Regions from separate parts of the Actinokineospora cianjurensis genome, predicted to be linked through region 2. Evidence: riboswitches for the same ligand, from Rfam matches in the RefSeq annotation. Region 2 holds a riboswitch; the other holds the start of a gene.

Region 1 (7,772 bases), on a different contig from region 2:
CTAGGTAGTCCCCGCACCCTGCGAGATCGTTACAAGTAAGATCGCCCGGTGGCCTGATGTATTCGCGCGATCGTTACCTGGAACCGGTTGCTCGCGATTTTCGGTCAATGCTGAGCCACACTCGGGTGGACAGAAAATGGACACGCTTTCTGCGGGGAACGATTCCCGCAGTGCCCCGTACACCTCGACGTACGCTGGGTGTCACCAGGCGCGGTTACGGTCGGTCCGCACGGACGCGAGAACACCGCCCAGCAGAGCGGAGTCTGACCATGCAGCGCCGGAACTTCTTGCGCGTCGCCGTCGTCGGTGGCGCGGCCGTCGTCGGCGGGGCCTCGTGGGGCACCGCGTTCGCCGCGACAGCCCAACCAGGACCGAGCCCGTACGGCGCGTTGCTGGCCCCCGACGCCAACGGCATCCAGCTCCCGGTCGGCTTCAGCAGCCGGGTGATCGCGCGGACCGGCCAGAAGGTCGCGGGCACCGACTACTTCTGGCACCCGGCCCCCGACGGCGGCGCCTGCTTCGCCGACGGCACCGGGTGGATCTACGTGTCCAACAGCGAGGTCCCGCTCGTCGGCGGGGTCGGCGCGGTCCGGTTCGACGCGACCGGCCGCGTCACCGGCGCGTACCGCACGCTCTCGGGCACGAACGTCAACTGCGCAGGCGGCGCGACCCCGTGGGGCACCTGGCTGTCCTGCGAGGAGATCGACTACGGGCGGGTCTTCGAGACCGACCCGTGGGGCGCGCGGCCCGCCGTGGCCCGCCCGGCGCTGGGCCGCTTCAAGCACGAGGCGTGCGCCGCCGACGCCGACCACGGGTACCTCTACCTCACCGAGGACACCCCGGACGGCTGCTTCTACCGCTTCCGCCCGAACACCTGGGGCGAGCTCTCCAGCGGCGTCCTGGAGGTCATGACCGGCGCGGACGACCAGGTCGACGGCCAGGTCGGCTGGGCGCGCGTGCCGGACCCGGACGGGTTCCCGATCACCACCCGCAAGCAGGTCGGCGCCGCCAAGCGGTTCAACGGCGGCGAGGGCTGCCACTACGCGGCGGGCACCTGCTGGTTCACCACCAAGGGCGACAACCGGGTGTGGGCCTACCGCCCGGACACCTCCAGCATCGCCCTCGCCTACGACGACTCGCTCGTCCCGCCGGGCACAGCCACGCTGACCGGCGTCGACAACATCACCCGCTCCACCGCGGGCGACCTCTACGTCGCCGAGGACGGCGGCGACATGGAGATCAACATCATCACCCGGGACGCGCTGGTCGCCCCGGTGCTGCGGGTCACCGGCCAGTCCGGCTCGGAGCTCACCGGCCCGGCGTTCAGCCCCGACGGCCGCAGGCTCTACTTCTCCTCCCAGCGCGGCACCGCCGGGAACGTCTTCGGCGGCATCACCTACGAGGTCACCGGCCCGTTCCGGTCCTGAGCCCCTGGGGAGGCGGCGCCCGGGGACGCCCGGGCGCCGTGCCCCTAGTCGACGGCGCTGACCACCCCGTCGATCTCGGTCGCCAGGTCGGTGTCCTTGGCCGTGACGCCGTTGGCCGAGTGGGTGGAGCAGCGGAAGGTCACCTTGTTCCACCGGATGTCGATGTCCGGGTGGTGCTCGGCGCTCTCGGCGAGCTCCGCCACCCGGTTCACCACCCGGATGGCGGTGGCGAAGTCGGCGAACTCCGCCACCAGGACCAACCCGCCCTCCACCAGCCGCCACCGCGGCAGCCTGCCCAATGCCTTGCCGATCTCCGGGTCGCTCAGCAGTTCAGCCATGGTCCCCATCCTGGCCCCAACCGCAGGCGTACGCTCACCCTGCCACGGGAGTCCGGCACGCCGGGCTGAGAGGAGGGCACGCGGCCCTCGACCGTCCACACCTGATCGGGATCATGCCCGCGCAGGGAGGTGCTCGTGGCGCGCTCGCCCGAGGAAGGACACACCCCATGCGCAGACGCCGCCTCCTGCTGGCCGCCGCCATGACCATCCCGCTGGTCGCGAGCTGCACGGCGAGCTCCCAGGACACCTCAGAGCGCACGGTGGTCCTCGTCACGCACGACTCGTTCACCGTCGAGCAGCCGGTGCTCGACAAGTTCAAGGCCGACACCGGAATCAAGATCGACGTGCGCAAGAGCGGCGACGCGGGCGCGCTGACCACGCAGCTGGTGCTGACCAAGTCCGCGCCGATCGGCGACGCGGCGTTCGGAGTGGACAACACGTTCGCCTCACGCGCGCTCACGGAGGGTGTCTTCGCCGAGTACAAGCCCGCCGACGCCGACAAGGGTCCGCAGAAGTACGCGGTCGACAACTCCAGCAGGCTCACCGCGGTGGACGTCGGCGACGTGTGCGTCAACGTCGACCTCGCCGCGCTCGCGGGCCGCGAACTGGCCACCCCGGCCAGCTTCGAGGACCTCGCCGACCCGCGCTACAAGGACCTCCTCGTCGTCGAGGACCCGGCCACCAGCTCGCCCGGCCTGGCGTTCCTGATGGCGACAGTGGCGCACTACGGCAACAAGGACTGGCCCAACTACTGGAAGCGCCTCAAGGACAACGGCGTCAAGGTCGTCAGCGGCTGGGAAGAGGCGTACACCCAGGAGTTCTCCGGGTCCTCCGGCAAGGGCCCGCGCCCGCTGGTCGTCTCCTACGCCTCGTCGCCGTCGGCGGAGATCGGCACGGACGGCAAGCCCCGCACCGCCGCGCTGCTCGACACGTGCTTCCGCCAGGTGGAGTACGCGGGTGTGCTCAACGGCGCGAAGAACCCCGACGACGCGCGCAAGGTCGTCGACTTCCTGATCTCCGAGACGTTCCAGAAGCTGGTGCCCGAGTCGATGTACGTCTACCCGGCGCGCGACGGCGTCGCACTGCCCGCCGCCTGGCAGCAGGCCGCGCCGCGACCGGAGAGCCCGTCGACGCTGCCGGTCGAGGACATCCAGGGCAACCGGGAGCGGTGGATCGAGCAGTGGCGCACGGCCGTCCGGGCCTGACCGGCGCGCTGGCCGCGGCCGCGCTGCCGCTGGGGTTCCTCGCCGTCTTCTTCCTGTGGCCGGTGGTGGCGATCGTCCGCCTCGGACTCGGCCCCGGCGTCGGCGCGGTCCTGTCCAGTTCGGACACCTGGTCCATCGTCGGCTTCACCCTCGGCCAGGCCGCGGCGGCCACTGCTGTCGCGGTCGCCGCCGGCCTGCCGGTCGCGTTCCTGCTGGCGCGGACGTCGTTGTGGGGCAACGGGTTCGTGCGCGCGGCGGTGATGGTGCCGTTCGTGCTGCCGACGGTGGTGGTGGGCCTGGCGTTCCGCTCGCTGTTCGGCGACGGCGGACCGCTGGCGATCATCCTGGCGAACGCGTTCTTCAACGTGGCGGTCGTGGCCCGCACGGTGTCGGCGCTGTGGTCGCATGTGGACAGACGTGCGGAGGACGCGGCGCGGTCGCTCGGGGCGTCCCGGTGGCGGACCTTCCTCTTCGTCACGCTGCCGGTGCTGCGGCCCGCCATCTCGTCGTCGGCCGCCGTGGTGTTCCTGTTCTGCGCCACCAGCTTCGGCGTGGTCCTGCTGCTGGGCGGCGGGGAGTACGCGACGCTGGAGACCGAGATCTACCTGCGCACGGTGCAACTGTTCGACCTGACCGGGGCGGCGGCGTTGTCGTTGCTCCAGTTGGCCTCCGTTGTCGCGGTGCTGGTGATCGGGGCCGTGCTGCGCCGCCGGTCGACTGCGTTGCGACTGCGGGGGCGGGCGGACACGGCGCGGCGTCCGGTCGGCGGCGAGCGGGGCGTTGTCGCGGCGGCGTATGCGGTGATCGCCGCGCTGATGGTGCCGATCGTGTCGCTGGTGGCCAAGTCGTTCGAGTCGGGGCTCGACGGCTACCGTGCGATCGGCGGGACCGGGTTCCGCGGGTCGTTGCAGGTCACGGGCTGGGAAGCGGTGCTGAACTCGCTGCGCGCGGCAACCGATGCGACCATGCTCGCCTTGGTGCTGGGCATCCTCTCGTGCGTCGCACTGGTGACGCTGGGCCGGACCCGAGCCCGCCCCAGCCTCATCGAGACCATCGACACCGCACTGATGCTGCCCCTGGGCGTCTCCGCGGTGACGGTCGGCTTCGGCTACCTGATCACCCTGGACGCGCTGCCCGGCGACCTGCGCACGTCACCGCTGCTGGTCCCGCTGGCGCAGGCCCTCGTGGTGACCCCGCTGGTCATCCGCACCCTGCTCCCGGTACTGCGGTCGATCGACACCCGCCTCCGCCAAGCCGCGGCCACCCTCGGCGCCCCACCCTGGCGAGTCTGGCGCGAGGTCGACATACCCCTGTCGGCTCGTTCCTTCGTCGCCGCCACCGCCTTCGCCTACGCCGTGGCCCTGGGCGAGTTCGGCGCCACCAGCTTCCTGGCCCGCCCCGAATCCGCCACCCTCCCCGTGGTCATCGGCCGCCTGGTGGCCCGCCCGGGGGAGCTGAACAACCAGCTGGCGTACGCGTCCTGCACCCTGCTGATGCTGGTCACCGTGGCCATCGTCATCGCCGTGGACCGCCTCCGCGTCGGCACGGTCGGGGAGTTCTAGTGCTGAGGAGGTCTCGATGCTTCGCGTTGACGGTCTGACCGTGCGGTACGGGCGGGTGGCGGCTGTTTCGGCGGTGGACGTGGAGATCGCCGACGGGGAGGTGTTGGCGCTGCTGGGGCCGTCCGGGTGCGGGAAGTCGACGCTGCTGCGGGCGGTGGCGGGGTTGGAGCCCGCGGACGGGGGGATTTCCTGGGACGGGGTGGATCTGGGCGGGGTGCCGGTGCACCGGCGCGGGTTCGGGCTGGTGTTCCAGGACGGGCAGCTGTTTCCACATCGGACGGTCGCGGGGAATGTCGCGTTCGGACTGCGGATGGCGGGGGAGCGGAAGGTCGCCGCCCGGGTGGACGAACTGCTGGACCTGGTGGGCCTCGCCGGTTTCGGCCCGCGCCGCGTGACGGAGCTGTCCGGCGGCGAGCAACAGCGGGTAGCCCTGGCTCGGGCCCTCGCACCCCGCCCCCGGTTGCTGCTACTGGACGAGCCACTGTCTGCTTTGGACAGATCACTCCGCGAACACCTGGCCATCGACCTGTCCCGCCTGCTGCGCGACTCCGGCACCACCGCCCTGGTGGTGACCCACGACCACGACGAGGCATTCACCCTGGCCAACCGAGTAGCCGTCATGCGCGCCGGTCAGATCGTCCAAACCGGAACCCCGAACCAGGTCTGGCGCCACCCCGTCGACGAGGACACCGCCCGCTTCCTGGGCTGCACTTCCTTTGTTGACGCCACAGCAACCAACGGCATCATCCACACCCCCTTCGGCCCAACCCCCTTCCCCCTCCCCAACGGCCCCGTCCGCCTCGGCCTACGCCCCACGGCCCTGAACGCCGCCCCCGGCCCCACCACCGGCACCATCACCACCACAGTCCACCACCGCGACCACATCCGACTCACCGTGCAAACCCCCACCCTCCTAGTGGACGCCACAGCCAGCATCGCCTCCACCCCCGCCCCCACCCCCCACACCCAAACCCCCCTATCCCTAAACCCCGACGGCCTAGCCATCATCGGCTAGCGCCCCACGATCCCCATCCCCCCAACCTGTCCACAGCCCCGATCGTGACTCTGGCCCCCTCTGCGCGCCCCCACCTAGGCTTGATTCGGGGGCTGCTCGATCCGGTGTCCAACAGTTGGGACTGCGCGGCATCGCCGCCCTCTTACCCCACCGCCCCGCTCTTACTCCGCCGGGACGCATGCCTTCGTCGTCCACCCGGTCGCGGTGCTGGGCGCCGTGTGCCCGGAATACGCGACGCGCCCCGAGCGAGCCATCCTCAACCACACCGCCATGCTCGCCACGGGCCTCTTCCTGCCCCGACGCCTGCCCAGTGCAGACTCCAGTCGATCCCCATCGCCTCAAGCTGTCCACAGCCCCGACTATCACCCTGGCCCCGCCACTTGCTTCCACCTAGGCTTGATTCGGGGGCTGCTCGACGCCGCGCCTACCGGTTAGCGCCACCGGACGTCGCCTCCCTCTTACCCGAACGCCACACTTACCCCTGCCGCGCCCAACGTCTGCCCAGTGCCCATTCCTGCCGCTCCGTCCGGATATCCCCATCCCCCCAACCTGTCCACAGCCCCGACCATCACCCTGGCCCCCTCCGCGCAGCCCCACCTAGGCTCGATTCGGGGGGCTGCTCAGCCAGGACGCCCTGGACAGCGCAACGGCGACGCCCCAAGCGAGGCGTCGCCGTTGTGTCCCCGAGCGGCAGGTCAGCCGTCTCGGGTGAGCATGCGGCTGTAGGCGATGGAGCCGCCGATCAGCATGTAGCAGGCCGCGCGCAGGGCGCCGTCCACGAGCGGGCTCCAGGCGATGGGGTCGCGGATGATCTCGCCGACCGCGTCCCAGCTCGTCGTCACCAGCACCGGGTCGATCCAGTCCAGCGCCGGGATCGCGCTCAGCACCCCCGACACGATCACCAGCCCGAGCGTCACCACCACCACGATCAGCGGGTGCTCGGTGAACGCCGACACCGCCAGCGCCACCGCGGCCAACGCCCACACCTGCAGCGCCACGTACACCACCGTGATCGCCACCCGCCCGAGCGCCTCCCCGAACGGCAGCGACGTCCCCGAGGCGGTCAGCATGCCGTCGCCCCCCAGCAACAGCACCCCCGTGATCATCCCGGTGACCGCCATCAGCACCACGGCCAGCAACGTCACCGCCGCCACCCCGAACGCCTTCACCGCCAGCAGCCGCCCCCGCCCGACCGGGGCCATCAACATACCCCGCAACGTCCCGTGCGACGACTCCCCGGCCAACGCGTCCGCCGCCAGCATCGCCCCGGTCAGCGGCAGCAGCATCACGACAGCGACCGACAGCGCGAAGATCGGCAACAGCATCCCGTTGCCCATCACCAACGCCGCCATCGCGTCACCCTCACCGGTCTCCCCCGACGCGGTCGCGATCGCGATCCCGATGCCCATCACCACCGGCACCAGCCCCAACAACCCCAACCCCACCAGCGTCCGGGGCCTGCGCAACACCATCCGCAACTCGGACCGAAGCACCCGCCCCAACGGCGCCCGCCGCACGACCAGCTTGTCCACCCCACCCGCCCCACCCACCAGATCGGCGGTCTGCGCGCTCATCGGACTTCCCCCTCGTTCAATACCCAGACCCGGCCGAAAGCCGCCCGCCCGTTCATCGGGCGTCCTCCGTGACCAACGTGTCCAGATCGCCCAGTTCCGCCGTCGACGTGTCCTCCGTCAGCCGCGCGAACAGGTCCTCCAGCCCGGTCCGCTGCCGCCGCACCTCGTGCACCGGCACCCCCGCCCGCACCAGGACCTCCACCACCGCAGGCGCCGTAGTGGCCGTCAGGTCCACCCGAACCCCCTCCGGCACCGCCCGAGCAGGCACCCGCTGTTCCCGCAGAGCGTCCACCGCCAGCGTCACCTCAGGCGTGGTCACCAGCAGGTTCGCGCTCCCCGCCTCCAGCAGCGACGACAGCTCCCCCTGCGCCACCACCGTCCCCTGGTTCAGCACCGCCACGTGCGTGCAAGTCGCCTCGACCTCGGCCAGCAGGTGTGACGACACCAGCACCGTCGTCCCCGCGGCGTGCAGGTCGGCGATGATCGTCCGGATCTCCCGCGTGCCTGCGGGGTCCAGTCCGTTCGTCGGCTCGTCCAGCACCACGAACTGCCGTGGTACCAGCAAAGCCGCCGCCAGACCGAGCCGCTGCTTCATCCCGAGTGAGTACCCCCGGAACCGCCGCCCCGCCGCCCCCGACAGCCCGACCCGCT
Region 2 (7,772 bases):
GGAGGTCGGGTCGAGGGCTGTGGGTACGCGGGCTGAAGGAGCGGGGTGGGTCAGCGGGGTGGGCTGGAGGCTTGGGCCCAGAAGCGTTGGGGGATGCGGCCCGCGGCGCGGGCCAGTCGGCCTGCTTGGACGGCGGCGCGCATGGCGGTGGCCATTTTCTCGGGGTCGGTGGCTCGGGTGACGGCGGTGGCCAGGAGGACGGCGGCGCAGCCGAGTTCCATGGCCAGGGCGGCGTCCGAGGCGGTGCCGATGCCTGCGTCGAGGATGACCGGGACGGCGGCGCGGGCGACGATGAGTTCGATGTTGTGCGGGTTGCGGATGCCGAGGCCGGTGCCGATGGGTGAGCCGAGGGGCATGACGGCGGCGCAGCCCGATTCCTCCAGGCGCAGGGCCAGCACCGGGTCGTCGTTGGTGTAGGGCAGGACCACGAAACCGTCGTCGACGAGGGTCTTGGCGGCGTCCAACAACTCGACCGGGTCCGGGAGCAGGGTGCGGTCGTCGGCGATCACCTCCAGTTTGATCCAGTTCGTGCCCAGTGCCTCGCGGGCCAACCTGGCCGTGAGCACGGCTTCCGCGGCGGTGCGGCACCCGGCGGTGTTGGGCAGCGGATCGATGCCCAGCCTGCGCAGCACTTCCAGGATGCCGGTGCCCCCCGCGACGTCGACCCGGCGCAGCGACACCGTGGTCAACTCGGTGCCGGACGCCACCAACGCGCGCTCCAGCACCGACAGGTTCGACGCGCCACCGGTACCGGTGATCAGCCGCGACGCGTACTCCCGGTCGGCGATGACCAGCGGGTCGTCCACCTTCACCCTCCCTGCACGGCGGTCAGCACTTCCACCACGGCCCCGGCCCGCACGACCGTCGACGCGTGCACCGCCCTGGGCACGACCTCCCCGTCCACCGCGACCGCGGTCCCGGCCCCCGAAACCCCCAGCACCACCAACAACTCCCCCACCGTCACCCCGTCGGCCAGTTCCCGCTCGGCACCGTTCACCACCACGATCACGCGCGCCTCCCCGACGACCACGCGAGACCAGCAGCGCCCACCCCCGCCGCCCGCGACCGCCGGACACCGTTACCGATCATGCGTCCCTCCCCGAGAACCGCGCGGGATCAGCGGCACGCACCGCGTCCGGCATCTCTTCCCCCCGCAACAACGAGACCACCGCGCCCGCCGTGACCGGGGCCAACAACAGGCCATTGCGGTGATGGCCGGTCGCCACCAGCAGGCCGGGTTCCAGTTGGCCTATCAGGGGCAGGTTGTCCGGACTCCCCGAGCGCAACCCGGCGGCGGTCTCGACCAAGGCGTATTCGGCGATGCCCGGCAGTACCTGTTCGGCGTCTCGCAGCAGGTCGCGGACGGCGCCCGCGGTGACCGACTCGTCGAAGCCGACTTCGAGTTGGGTGGCGCCGAGGACCAGTTCGCCGTCGGGGCGGGGGACGAGGTACACCGGGCGGGACTCGACGTGGGCGCGGATGGTGCGGGTCGGTGCCGGCAGGGTGCCGGGGCGGGCGTGCAGGCGGAGGATCTCGCCCTTCACCGGGCGGACCAACGGGGCCAGCGCCGGGTGCAGGTGGCCGCTCCACGCGCCCGCGGCGACGACAACCGCCGCACAATCCACAGTGGACTCGTCGGCGAGGACTACCGCGTTCGGGTGGACTTCGCGCGCGGTGGCCGTGATGAACTCCACACCCGATCGGCGGCACGCGGTGTGCAACGCGGTGAGCAGGGCGCGGTTGTCCACAGCGAGGTCGCCGGGCACGTGCAGTCCACTTCGGACTCCCTGACCGATGCCCGGCTCCAGCGCGCGCAGCTCGCGCCCCGAGTAGCGCACCGCTTCCCGCCCGAGACCGCGCAGGAACTCGGCGAGGACGTCGAGTGTGCCCACGTCGGCGGAGTCCACAGCGACCGCGAGCGTCCCTTCCAGCCGCAACCCCGGGTCGCCGCCCGCGGCGGTCAGCCTGGCGGCGAAGTCCGGCCAGCGCGCCAGCGACGAGCTGCCGAGTTCGAGGACGTGCTCCTCCCCCGGCCACGACTCGGTGACCGGCGCCAACATGCCGCCCGCCAGCCACGACGCGCCCCTGGCCGGTGTCGGGTCGACCAGGCGCACCGGGTACCCGGCCTCGGCCACCGCCCAGGCGACCGACAGCCCGATGACGCCGCCGCCGACCACGGCGACAGCCCGCTCACTTCCCATGTCCTCACGCTCCCTGCGCCGGCATGACCCGGATCAGGTTCGACGGTCGGAGCGACCCAGCTCCCTCTCAGCCCGTTCCCCGGACTCCCGTGCGACCGACCTCCACCGTAGCGCAGGCGATAGCGTCACCTCCATGCCAGGACTCGACGGGGACCAGATCAGGCGCAGGCTGACCGACGCGCGGCTCTACCTGTGCACCGACGCGCGGACCGAGCAGGGCGACCTCGCCGACTTCGTGGACGCCGCGCTGGCAGGCGGGGTCGACGTCGTGCAGTTGCGCGACAAGCGCGGCGGGGCGCCGCTCGAGGCGGGGCCGGAGCTGCGCGCGCTGTCGGTGATCGCCGAGGTCTGCGCCGCGCACGGGGCGCTGCTGGCGGTCAACGACCGGGCCGACGTCGCGCTGGCCGCCGGGGCGGACGTGCTGCACCTGGGCCAGGACGACCTGCCGGTCGCGGTGGCGCGCCGCGTGGTCGGCGACGACGTGGTGATCGGCAAGTCGACGCACGACTTCGCCCAGGCCGTCAGCGCGGCGGCCGAGCCGGGTGTGGACTACTTCTGCACCGGCCCGTGCTGGACGACGCCGACCAAGCCGGGCCGGGCGGCCACCGGCCTCGACCTGGTGCGGGCCACGGCGGCGACCGCTCCGGAACGGCCCTGGTTCGCCATCGGCGGCATCGACGCGCAGCGGCTGCCCGAGGTCGTCGCCGCGGGCGCGCGCCGGATCGTCGTCGTCCGGGCGATCACGGAGGCCGTGGACCCCAAGTCGGCGGCGGAGGCGCTCGTCGCCGGGCTGCGCACGGCGTAACGGCGCTGGTCCGGTCGGCGCAGGGGTGAGCAGCGCGACACGCTGGTCCACTGTGGACTGGTGCACACTGGAGGGGTGAACCTCGTCACCCTCGATGACATCACCGCCGCCGCCGACCGCGTCGCCGGGCACGCCGTGCGCACCCCGCTGGTGGCGGCCCCGTGGGCGGACCGGCCACTGTGGATCAAGCCGGAGAGCCTGCAACCGGTCGGCTCGTTCAAGATCCGTGGCGCGTTCAACGCCGTGGCCTGCATCGATCCGCAGCGGCGGGCCCGTGGCGTCGTCGCCTACTCCAGCGGTAACCACGCCCAGGCCGTCGCCTACGCGGCGCGCGCGTTCGGGGTGCCCGCGTGGATCGTGGTGCCCGAGGACACGCCCAGGGTCAAGGTCGAGGCGACCCGCGCGCACGGCGCCGAGGTCGTGCTGGTCAAGACCGGTGAGCGGGAGTCGGCGGCGTACGCGATCGTCGAGCGGGAGGACGCCACGCTGGTGCCGCCGTTCGACGACCGGGGAGTGATCGCGGGCCAGGGCACCATCGGCCTGGAGATCGTCGCGGACCTGCCCGACGTCGACCTGGTGCTGGCCCCGGTCAGCGGCGGCGGGCTGATCTCCGGCATCGCGGTCGCGATCAAGGCGCTGCGCCCGCAGGCCCAGGTCTGGGCGGTCGAGCCGGAACTGGCCGGGGACACCGCGGCCGGCCTGGCCAAGGGCGAGCTGGTGTCGTGGTCGGTCGCCGACCGCAACCGGACCATCGCCGACGGCCTGCGCAGCCAGCCGTCCGAGCTGACCTTCGGGCACCAGCGGGCGCTGGTCGACGGCATCGTGACCGTCTCAGAGGATGAGATCCGCTCGGCGGTGGCCACCCTCGCGCACCGCGCCCACCTGGTCGCCGAACCGAGCGGCGCGGTCACCACGGCCGCGGTCCTGCACCACGGCGACAAGCTCCCGCCCGGCCGCACCGTGGCCGTCCTCAGCGGCGGCAACGTCGACCCGGACGCCCTGGTCGCGCTGCTCCAGACCTGATCGTGCCTGATCAGACCGGGTCTGGTCAGCCCCGAGGTGCCGGGGCCGGTGACTCGACGTCGCAGTGGGGACCGGGTGGCGGGGCGGCCAGGACGTTGTCCCGGATGCTCAGCGCCATGAGGCCCCCTGCGGCGGCGAGGGAAGCGCAGATCAGCAGGGCTGTGCGCCAGCCGGAGGTCAGGGCAGCCGGGTCGGTGTAAGCGGCGCCGGTAAGCCCAGCGGCGGCAGGTAGGACAGCCACAGCGAGCAGGCCGCCGGTCCTCGCCACCGCGTTGTTCACTCCGGACGCCAAGCCCGCGTACCGGTCCGGTGCCGCGGCCAGGACGGTCGCGGTCACCGGGGCGACCACCACCGACAGCCCGAAGCCGAACAGGGCGACCGACGGCAGCACCGCGCCCAGGTACGACGCCCCCGGCGCGATCCTGGTCATCAGCAGCATCGCGGCCGCGATCAGCAGCGGACCGGCCACCAGGAACCACCGCGGCCCGACCCTGGCGGCGAGTTGGCCGAAGCGGGCGGAGAGCAGCAGCATGACCGCGGTGATCGGCAGCCCTGCCAGCCCCGCGGCGGTCGGCGAGTAGCCGAGCGAGGTCTGCAGTTGCAGCCCCATCAGCACCATCACGCCGGTCAGCGCCGCGTAGACGACCAGGGTCAGCGCGTTGGACACGACGAACGTGTGGCTGGCGAACAGCGCGGGCGGCACCAGCGGGTTCGCCTGGCGCCGTTGCAGCAGCACGAACGCCGTGAGGGCGCCGAGCCCGACCACCGCGGCCCCGACCACCAGCCAGTCCGCCCCGCGCACCGGCGCCTCGACCAGCGCCGCCGTGATCCCGGCGAGCCCGACGGCGCCGAGCACCGAGTCGAGGATGTTCGGGTGCCCGGTGACCTCCTCGTCGCGGGTCTCCGGCACGCACCGCACGGCCAACCACACGCACACCACGACCAGCGGGATGTTCACCAGGAACGCCAGCCGCCACGACCACGCCTGCACCAGCAGCCCGCCGACCAGCGGACCCACCGCGGCCGCGATGCCGCCGAGGCCGGACCAGGCGCCGATCGCGCGGGACCGGTCGTCGCGGTGGAACACGGCCTGCAGGATCGACAGCGAGCCGGGGGTCAGCAGCGCGCCGCCGACGCCCTGCAGGATCCGGGACGCCACCAGCATCGGCGTGGACAGCGCGACCCCGCACAGGGCCGACGCGATGCCGAACCAGATGACGCCCACCACGAACACCCGGCGGCGGCCGTAGCGGTCACCGAGCGACCCGGCGACCAGGACCAGCGCCGCCAGGGCGAGCAGGTACCCGTTGAGCACCCACTGCAGCCCGGCGACCGAGGCGTCGAGCTCCTTGCCCAGCCTGGGCAGGGCGATGTTGACCACGCTGCTGTCCAGCATCGCCATGCCGGACCCGAGGATCGTGGTGGCCAGGACCCCGCGCGCGCTGGGCGTGCCCCAGCGGACCTGGCCGGTCACGTCAGGACGGTCGGTTCAGCGTGGCGACGAACTTGTACCTGTCACCCCGGTAGACCGACCGGACCCACTCGACCGGTCGCTCGTCGGTGTCGAACGAGTGCCGCGACAGCAGCAGCATCGGCATCCCCACGTCGGCACCGAGCAACTCGGCCTCGTGCGGACCGGCCAACGCGGTCTCGATCGTCTCCTCGGCGTGGCCCATCTCGACGTCGAACCGCTCACGCAGCACCTGGTAGAGCGAGCCGCCGCCGCTGACGTAGCGGCGCAGACCGCGGAAGCGGCCCAGCGGCAGGTGCGTCGTCTCCATGGCCATCGGCTCGCCGTCGGCCAACCGCAGCCGGTGCAACCGCAGCACCTTGGCGCCTGCCCGGATGCCCAGCAGCCTGGCCAGGTCGGCCTCGGCCGGGATCTCGGAGACCTCCAGCAGCTTGCTGGAGGGCTCACGGCCCTGGGCGCGCATGTCCTCGGTGTAGGACGACAGCTGCAGCCGCTGGGCGACCTTGGGCTCGGCGGCGAAGGTGCCCTTGCCCTGCACCCGCAGCAGCCTGCCCTCGACGGTCAGCTCGGCCAGCGCCTGGCGGACGGTCGTGCGGGAGACGTCGAACTCGGTGGCCAGTGAACGTTCGGTCGGGATGGGCGAGCCGGGAGGCAGCGACCCGAGCAGGTCGAGCAAGTGGCGCTTGAGACCCCAGTACTTGGGTTCCCGTTGCACGCGCGCCACCGTGTCCGACCCGTCGGCCGTGGACATCTCCAGCATGGCGTCCCTCCTGAGTATTGCGCCCGACCCGTACAGAATGCCTTGTCGGGGGTGCCGCACGCGATCACACCCCGCCTGTTTGGCCCTACCGTGACCGGCACGGGCACCAGCGCGCCCCGCCGCGCCGTCCCACCTACGGTATGATTGGTCTAGACCTTACCGCCCGGGGTGTCCCGGATGGCGGACGTGCGGCGATCCGGGGAACACCCACCGGTGGCGTTGGCGCGCGGGGACATCCGGCCTTTCCGACGGCCTCGGCCCCGGCCTTGCGGCGCCCGATTTGTCCGATCTCCTCGGCGTCGGGTCAGCCGGACGGGTGGTTCCCCGGAGCTCGCCAGGGCCGGTCGTCCCCGACGCCCCGAATAGTGCGGTGAGCGCCGCCACAGGTGTGTCGGCCGTCACTACGACCGGACTGTACGTCACCCTGCCGGGTGGTCGCGCCGTCCGGCCCGGTGCCGGGTTGCCGCTGGCCCAGGGGTCCGCGCCGGGTCACCCGGGTGCGGTGATCACGTTTCGCCGGGCGGCCCGGCTTCCTAGACTGGGGCGATGCGAAGGACATCGTTCGCGCAGTGGCCCTGTTCCATCGCGCGTGCGATGGACCTGCTCGGCGACCAGTGGACCCTGCTCGTGCTGCGGGAGACCTACCTGGGCGTCCGGCGGTTCGACCGGATCCAGGCCGAGTTGGGCATCGCGAGAAACACCCTCACCGAGCGGCTGGACCGCCTCGTCGGCGCCGGGCTGCTGCACCGCGAGCGCTATCAGGAGCGGCCCGTGCGCTACGAGTACGTGCTCACCGACATGGGCCGCGACTTCTGGCCCGCCCTCGCCGCGATCATGCACTGGGGCGAGCGCTGGCTGGTCGAGGACCGCCCGGTGCGGCTGCGGCACCGGACCTGCGGCCACGAGACGCACGCCGTGGTGACCTGCGCGTCCTGCGGCGACCCGCTGCTGGTGCGCGAGGTGGAGGCGGAGCAGTTCGGCGCACGCTCGGCGATGGTGGGAGGAGCCCGCTCCGCCGAGGGGGTGGAGCGGAGCGGGCAAGGTCATGTTACGCCGAACGGAGTAGCGGTCCGATGACCGGGGTCGCGTTGGGCGTCGACATCGGCGGCAGCACCACCCGCGCCCTGGCCGTGGACGCCACCGGAGCCGTGGTCGGCCGCGGCGTCGCAGGCGGCGGCAACCCGAACACCAACGGCCCGGCAGCCGCGGCGGGCCAACTCCTGACCGCGGTGAACGCGGCACTGGGCGGCTCCGAGGTCGCGGCCTGCGTGATCGGCATGGCCGGGTCGTCCGCCCTGCTCGACCCAGCGGTCGCCGCCGAGTTCGACGTGGTGTTCGACCTGCTGCACCCGAGGGTCGTGACCGACGCGGAGGTCGCCTTCGCCTCCGGCACCTCCTCTGCGGTCGGCACCGTCCTGATCTCGGGGACCGGATCGATCGCGGGCCGCATCACCGGGCGCGAACTGGTCGCCACCTACGGCGGCTTCGGCTGGCTACTCGGCGACGAGGGCT

The links. Region 2 has a riboswitch for thiamine pyrophosphate ahead of thiO (glycine oxidase ThiO). Riboswitches for the same ligand answer to the same signal wherever they lie in the genome.
Region 1: it holds a riboswitch for thiamine pyrophosphate, as region 2 does, so the genes downstream of both, CLV68_RS27745 (thiamine ABC transporter substrate-binding protein) here and thiO (glycine oxidase ThiO) in region 2, are expected to answer to the same signal.

Annotation. Positions count from the first base shown of each region.
Region 1 covers NZ_RCDD01000006.1:119,433-127,204, forward strand. Annotated here, with positions in the region: gene CLV68_RS27735 (alkaline phosphatase PhoX) at 270-1,427, shown strand; gene CLV68_RS27740 (4a-hydroxytetrahydrobiopterin dehydratase) at 1,472-1,765, opposite strand; TPP riboswitch at 1,800-1,910, shown strand; gene CLV68_RS27745 (thiamine ABC transporter substrate-binding protein) at 1,933-2,970, shown strand; gene CLV68_RS27750 (ABC transporter permease) at 2,934-4,532, shown strand; gene CLV68_RS27755 (ABC transporter ATP-binding protein) at 4,549-5,547, shown strand; gene CLV68_RS27760 (ABC transporter permease) at 6,243-7,121, opposite strand; gene CLV68_RS27765 (ABC transporter ATP-binding protein) at 7,174-7,772, opposite strand, start outside.
Region 2 covers NZ_RCDD01000001.1:257,464-265,235, forward strand. Annotated here, with positions in the region: gene thiG (thiazole synthase) at 51-806, opposite strand; gene thiS (sulfur carrier protein ThiS) at 809-1,009, opposite strand; gene thiO (glycine oxidase ThiO) at 1,086-2,201, opposite strand; TPP riboswitch at 2,195-2,302, opposite strand; gene thiE (thiamine phosphate synthase) at 2,335-3,006, shown strand; gene CLV68_RS01200 (threonine ammonia-lyase) at 3,082-4,029, shown strand; gene CLV68_RS01205 (MFS transporter) at 4,055-5,503, opposite strand; gene CLV68_RS01210 (GntR family transcriptional regulator) at 5,505-6,260, opposite strand; gene CLV68_RS01215 (winged helix-turn-helix transcriptional regulator) at 6,807-7,337, shown strand; gene CLV68_RS01220 (N-acetylglucosamine kinase) at 7,334-7,772, shown strand, end outside.